2 regions of the Streptomyces sp. NPDC020490 genome follow, and region 1 is predicted to be linked to the other one. Evidence: riboswitches for the same ligand, from Rfam matches in the RefSeq annotation. Region 1 holds a riboswitch; the other holds the start of a gene.
What was found. A riboswitch is a leader RNA that binds a small molecule or an ion and turns the genes downstream of it on or off. The one in region 1 is predicted to bind glycine.
Positions count from the first base shown of each region.

Region 2: another riboswitch for glycine. It lies ahead of gcvT (glycine cleavage system aminomethyltransferase GcvT); the one in region 1 lies ahead of gcvP (aminomethyl-transferring glycine dehydrogenase).

Region 1 is NZ_JBIRUY010000050.1:9,530-12,934, forward strand. It holds gene ACH4ZX_RS36265 (DNA polymerase IV) at 1-898, shown strand, start outside; gene ACH4ZX_RS36270 (PRC-barrel domain-containing protein) at 814-1,191, opposite strand; glycine riboswitch at 1,300-1,395, shown strand; gene gcvP (aminomethyl-transferring glycine dehydrogenase) at 1,574-3,405, shown strand, end outside.
Region 2 is NZ_JBIRUY010000020.1:67,946-71,350, reverse strand. It holds gene ACH4ZX_RS21490 (AAA family ATPase) at 873-1,541, opposite strand; glycine riboswitch at 1,720-1,853, shown strand; gene gcvT (glycine cleavage system aminomethyltransferase GcvT) at 2,039-3,157, shown strand; gene gcvH (glycine cleavage system protein GcvH) at 3,291-3,405, shown strand, end outside.

The DNA of each region.
Region 1 (3,405 bases):
GGCGACCGGGGACCACCTGCGGCGGGCCGGCATCACCACGGTCGGCGACATCGCCGAGGCGGGGGAGGACGAACTGGTGCGGCTGCTGGGCAAGGCCCACGGCCACGCCCTGTACGCCATGGCGCTGGCGCGCGACGACCGGCCCGTGGTGGCCGAGCGGGAGGCGAAGTCGGTGTCGGTCGAGGACACCTACGACGTCGACATCCACGACCGGATCCGGGTGGGCACGGAGGTGGGGCGGCTGGCCGACCGCTGCGTACGGCGGCTCCGCGCGGCCGGGCTGTCCGGGCGGACCATCGTGCTGAAGGTCCGGCGCTACGACTTCTCCACGCTGACCCGTTCGGAGACGCTGCGGGGGCCGACCGACGACCCCGCGGTCGTGCGGGAGGCCGCCGCGCGGTTGCTGGAGTCGGTGGACACCACGGGGGGTGTGCGGCTGCTGGGGGTGGGGGTGAGCGGCCTGGCCGACTACACGCAGGAGGACCTGTTCGCGCAGGCTGCCGGGGAGCGGGAGCGGGAGCGGGAGAGCGGGCATACGGATGAGCCCGAGGAGCTGCCGGCGGAGCGGCAGACGGCTCCGGCGGAGCGGCGGTGGCCCGCGGGGCACGACGTACGGCATGCCGAGTTCGGGCACGGGTGGGTGCAGGGGAGCGGGCTCGGACGGGTGACCGTGCGGTTCGAGACGCCCGGCTCGCAGCCCGGGCGGGTGCGGACGTTCCGGGTCGACGACCCCGACCTGGAGCCGGCCGATCCGCTGCCGCTGGTGCCACTGATATCGGAGGGACCACAGGAACAGGGGGCCGGGGAGTCGGCCTATGCCTCGTCCGAGCCCGCCAGCCTGCCGAAGTCGTGCTCGGCGTCGTCGAAGGCGGACGGCGGGGCGACGTCCAGGCCGTAGTGGTGGTAGAGCTGCAGTTCCTGCTCGGGGGAGAGGTGGCGGCCGACGCCGAAGTCGGGGGCGTCCTTGATCAGGGAGCGGTCGAAGGGGACGTGCAGGGCGCCCTCCACCAGTTCGCTGGGCTCCAGTGGGACGAAGGCGTCCCGGGAGAACAGTCCGGTGCGTATGGCGGCCCACTCCGGCATGCCGGTCGCGTCGTCGAGGTAGACCTCGTCGACGGTGCCGATCTTGGTGCCGTTGCGGTCGAACGCCTTGCGGCCGATCAGGTTGCGCGGATCGATGTCGGTCTGCACGGGCCCTCCTCCTGGTCGCGTTCGTCATCACTACGAAAGAGCACAACGCGGTGGGCGGCCACTCGAAGGCCGGGGTGTCGTGCCCGCTGGTACGCTGGCAACGGCTGCTGACCCCGTGCGGGAGAGTCCTCCGGACATCACCGGAGGCGCCGAAGGAGCAAATCCTCCCCGGAATCTCTCAGGCTCACGTACCGCACGGACGAGGTCACTCTGGAAAGCAGAGCGGGTGTCGCGACGGCCTCCGCTCTCACCGACGGTGCAAGCCGCAAGCCCTCGGGCGGCCCGGTGAAGCTCTCAGGTTGAGATGACAGAGGGGGAGGCCGTCCGGGTACCCGCGCCGTGGTGCCCCTCGAAGGTCGCGCAAGACCAGGAGGCCTCCGCAATGACCGCCCACCGCATTCCGCTCTCCGAGCTCGAGCAGGGCATCCCCTTCGAACAGCGCCACATCGGGCCCGATCAGGAAGCGCGGGCGAAGATGCTCGCCCAGGTCGGGTACGGCTCGCTGGACGAGCTCACCGCCGCCGCGGTGCCGGATGTGATCAAGAACGCCGACGCCCTCGACCTGCCGGGCGCGCGCACCGAGGCGGAGGTGCTCGCCGAGCTGCGGTCGCTCGCCGAGCGCAACCAGGTGCTCGACTCCATGATCGGGCTCGGGTACTACGGCACCTTCACCCCGCCCGTCATCCTGCGCAACGTGCTGGAGAACCCGGCCTGGTACACCGCCTACACGCCCTACCAGCCGGAGATCTCCCAGGGCCGCCTCGAGGCCCTGCTGAACTTCCAGACGATGGTCGCCGACCTCACCGGCCTGCCGACCTCCGGCGCCTCGCTGCTCGACGAGGGCACGGCGGCCGCCGAGGCCGTGGCGCTGTCCCGGCGCATGGGGAAGAACAAGAAGGGCCTCTTCCTCGTCGACGCCGACGCGCTGCCGCAGACCATCGCCGTGATCGAGACCCGCGCCGAGCCGACGGGCGTCGAGGTCGTCGTGGCCGACCTCAGCGACGGCATCCCCGCCGAGGTCGCCGCGCGCGAGATCAACGGCGTGCTCATCCAGTACCCCGGCGCCTCCGGCGCCGTACGCGACATCAAGCCGGTCATCGACCAGGCACACGAGTTGGGCGCGCTGGTCACCGTGGCCGCCGACCTGCTCGCGCTGACGCTGCTGAAGTCGCCCGGCGAACTCGGCGCGGACATCGCGGTCGGCACGACCCAGCGGTTCGGCGTGCCCATGGGCTTCGGCGGGCCGCACGCCGGCTACATGGCGGTGCACGAGAAGTTCGCCCGCAGCCTGCCCGGGCGTCTGGTGGGCGTCTCCGTCGACGCCGACGGGCACAAGGCCTACCGGCTCGCGCTGCAGACGCGTGAGCAGCACATCCGCCGGGAGAAGGCCACCAGCAACATCTGCACCGCCCAGGTGCTGCTCGCCGTGATGGCCGGCATGTACGCCGTCTACCACGGTCCCGAGGGGCTGAAGGGCATCGCCCGGCGCACCCACCGGTACGCCGCGATCCTCGCCGAGGGCCTCCGGGCCGGCGGGGTCGAGGTCGTGCACGGCGCCTACTTCGACACCCTGACCGTCCGCGTCCCGGCGAAGGCCGGCGAGGTCGTCGCCGCCGCGCGGCGAGGCGGGGTCAACCTGCACCTCGTCGACGCCGACCACGTCCTGGTCGCCTGCGACGAGACCACCACGCGGGCGCAGCTGGGCGCCGTATGGGCGGCTTTCGGCGTCGAGGGCGACGTCGGGGCGCTGGACGCGGCGGCCGGGGACGCGCTGCCGGAGGCGCTGCTGCGCACCGACGGCTACCTCAACCACCCCGTCTTCCACCAGTACCGCTCCGAGACCGCCATGCTGCGCTACCTGCGCCGCCTGGCCGACCGTGACTACGCGCTCGACCGCGGCATGATCCCGCTGGGCTCCTGCACGATGAAGCTCAACGCGACCACGGAGATGGAGCCGATCACCTGGCCCGAGTTCGGGCAGCTGCACCCCTTCGTGCCCGTGGAGCAGGCGCAGGGCTACCTCACCCTCATCCACGAGCTGGAGGAACGTCTCGCCGAGGTCACCGGCTACGACAAGGTGTCCCTCCAGCCCAACGCCGGGTCGCAGGGCGAGCTGGCCGGTCTGCTCGCCGTGCGCGGCTACCACCGCGCCAACGGCGACGAGCAGCGCACGGTCTGCCTGATCCCGTCCTCCGCGCACGGCACCAACGCCGC
Region 2 (3,405 bases), on a different contig from region 1:
GCCCCGGCGGGTCGCCGGTGCCGACGGGTGGTGCGATGCCGGTGCCGAACGGGTCGCCGGTGCCGACAGGTGGTGCGATACCGGCGCCGACGGGCTGCCGGTGCCGACAGGCGGTGCAATACCGGCGCCGACAGGCGGTGCGATACCGGCGCCGACGGGTGGTGCGATGCCGGTGCGGGCGGTCGCGGTTGCCGACTGCCCGGCAACCCACCCGTGCTCGCGCCCCGGTCGGGCGGGGGCGGCCCGGCAGTACCGCCGGAGACCGGCCGCGAAACCGACGGGACCGGTTGCATGCCGATGCCGTCGGCCCGGCAACCCACCCGAGCACGCACCCCCGGTCGGCCGGGGACGGTCCGGCGACGTCCGGAGGCCGGTCGCCATGCCGGCGGAGGCCGGTCCCGCAGGTCCGGCCGGCCGGTCGCAGCGCTCCGGGAAAGCCGTCGGCCACACCGCCCGAGGCCGCCCGCAGGACTGCGGGGAACTGGTGCCGGGACGGTGGAGGCCAGTGGCGTGCCGCTGCCGGCGGTCCGGCAGTCGGCCCGTGCTTGCCTTCCGGGCCGGCCGGAGGTGGTCCGGCAGCACGGCCGGAGGCCGGTCGCCATGCCGCCGGGGCCGGCCGCGAGACCGGCCGAATCCGTCCCTGAGCCCCGGGAGCCGGCCGAGTCACCGAACGCTCCGGTTCGGCGACACCGCCGAAGGGGCCGGGCGCGTGATGCCGGGTGGGCGCACGACATGGTGCGCGGTGCCGTGGTGCGCGGTGCGGTGGTGCGCGGTGCGGTGGGCGTGCGCACCGCACCGCGGCGGGTGGCGTCCGGCGGCGGACGCACACGCCGCGGCGGGTGACCGGGCGCGGCGGGTGGCCGGGGCGGTGGTCAGCCGGTGAAGGCGATTCTGCGGAGGACGCCGGAGGCGGGGCGGTCCAGGAGGATCGCCGAGCCGCAGCCGTCGGGCAGATCGCCGCGCTCCACCGAGCGGAGCAGGCGGGACACGGCCGCGCGGTGCCGGGCGAAGGCGTAGCGGGAGACGCCGCGGCCCCGCTCGCGCTGGCCCTCCAGCGCGGCCTGGGGCGCGACGTCGAGCAGGAGCAGGTGGAGGGTGCCGCCGCGGCGGCGGGCCTCCCGGGAGAGCCAGCCGCGCACCCACGCCTGCGTGCCGCAGTCGTGCACGACGACGCCCTCGCCGGAGCGCAGGGCGCGGCGCAGTCCCGCGTAGTGGGCGAAGCGGACCAGGGGGCGGTAGACGGCGTAGGGCAGGAAGCGGGGCATGCGGCGCTCCCAGCGGTCGCGGGCGTCCTGGGAGTCGATGCGGACGCCCACCACCGCCCGCTTCATCAGAGTGGACTTGCCGCTGCCGGGCAGTCCGGTGACCACGACGACGTCGCGGGAACCGAACAGCAGGGCGTGCGGGCTGCGGCCGGACCGCTCGCGCAGGTCGCGGACGACCGGCGCGGGCCGGGCAGCGTACCGCTCGCGGGCCGGAGCCGCGGGCTGGTCGGGCAGCGCGAGAGCCGAGGTCGTCGCATACGCCGTGGGCCTTGTCACCGTGATCGTCCTCCCTGCGGGGGTCAGAGAACTTCTCCCCACCGAATGTAAAAAGAAGGTAATCCACACTGTCTCCCGGTTCGATACGTTTACGGCCACAGGCCTGTCACAAGTAGCCGACCGCCCACCATCCGGCGAGGCGTGCGATGATGTGCCCGCCAACTGCATACCGGCCGTTTGAATCCGCGCGGGAGAGTTCCCGGCAGCACGTACGCGTCGCCATGTTTCGCGTCGCCACGTGCGCCTCACCGGGACGCCGAAGGAGCAAGTCCCTCCCTTGAATCTCTCAGGCACCGTTACCGCGCGGGCGAGGCACATCTGAAAAGCGGGCCGCTGTCCACCAGCGGCTCCACCCAAGGTGCAAGCCGTGATCCCGTCCCTGGTCATGGCGAACCTCTCAGGTTCCGATGACAGATGGGGAGGAACGACCTCGCTTCCCCCATGCTCGGCTTCGCTCGCATGGGGGGACCCCCATCGCCCTGGGAGACGACCGCCCGATGAGCAGTACCGAACTCCGTCACACAGCCCTCGACGCCCTGCACCGCTCGCTCGGCGCGACGATGACCGACTTCGCCGGCTGGGACATGCCGCTGCGCTACGGCTCCGAGCGCGACGAGCACAACGCCGTACGCACCCGGGCGGGCCTGTTCGACCTCTCCCACATGGGCGAGATCGCCGTCACCGGCCCGCAGGCCGCCGCCCTGCTCGACCACGCCCTGGTGGGCGACATCGGCGGCGTGCGGACGGGCCGGGCCCGCTACACCATGATCTGCCGCGAGGACGGCGGCATCCTCGACGACCTGATCGTCTACCGGCTGGCCGAGACCGACTACCTGGTCGTGGCCAACGCCTCCAACGCCCAGGTCGTGCTGGACGCCCTGATCGAGCGCTCCGCCGGCTTCGACGCCGAGGTCCGCGACGACCGGGACGCCTACGCGCTGATCGCCGTCCAGGGCCCCGAGTCCCCCGGCATCCTGAAGTCCCTCACGGACGCCGACCTCGACGGTCTGAAGTACTACGCGGGCCTGCCCGGCACGGTCGCGGGCGTGCCGGCCCTGATCGCGCGCACCGGCTACACCGGTGAGGACGGCTTCGAGCTGTTCGTCGCCCCGTCCGACGCGGAGAAGGTGTGGCAGGCGCTGACCGAGGCGGGCGCGCCCGCCGGACTGGTCCCCTGCGGCCTGTCCTGCCGCGACACGCTGCGCCTGGAGGCCGGCATGCCGCTGTACGGGCACGAGCTGAGCACGTCGGTGACGCCCTTCGACGCCGGGCTCGGCCGGGTCGTGAAGTTCGGCAAGGAGGGCGACTTCGTGGGGCGGGCGGCCCTTCAGGAGGCCGCCGACCGCGCCGCCGCCGAGCCGCCGCGGGTCCTCGTCGGCCTGGTCGCCGAGGGCCGCCGCGTCCCGCGCGCCGGTTACCCGGTCGTCACCGGCGGCGAGGTGATCGGCGAGGTCACCTCCGGCGCCCCCTCCCCCACGCTGGGCAAGCCGATCGCCATGGCGTACGTGGACGCCGCGCACGCGGCGCCGGGCACCCCCGGGGTCGGTGTGGACATCCGGGGCACCCACGAACCGTACGAGGTCGTGGCGCTGCCCTTCTACAAGCGGCAGAAGTGACACCGTCGTAACCGCGCGAGTGCCACCGTCGTAGCCGCACGCGCGTGACACGGCGCACATCGCGCCTGCTCACGCACGTTCTTCGCAGTCCCCCACTCACCAGCAGTTCCCCGCGTACAGGAGAATTCAGGCCATGAGCAACCCGCAGCAGCTGCGTTACAGCAAGGAGCACGAGTGGCTGTCGGCCGCCGAGGACGGCGTCGCGACGGTCGGCATCACCGAGTTCGCGGCCAACGCGCTCGGCGACG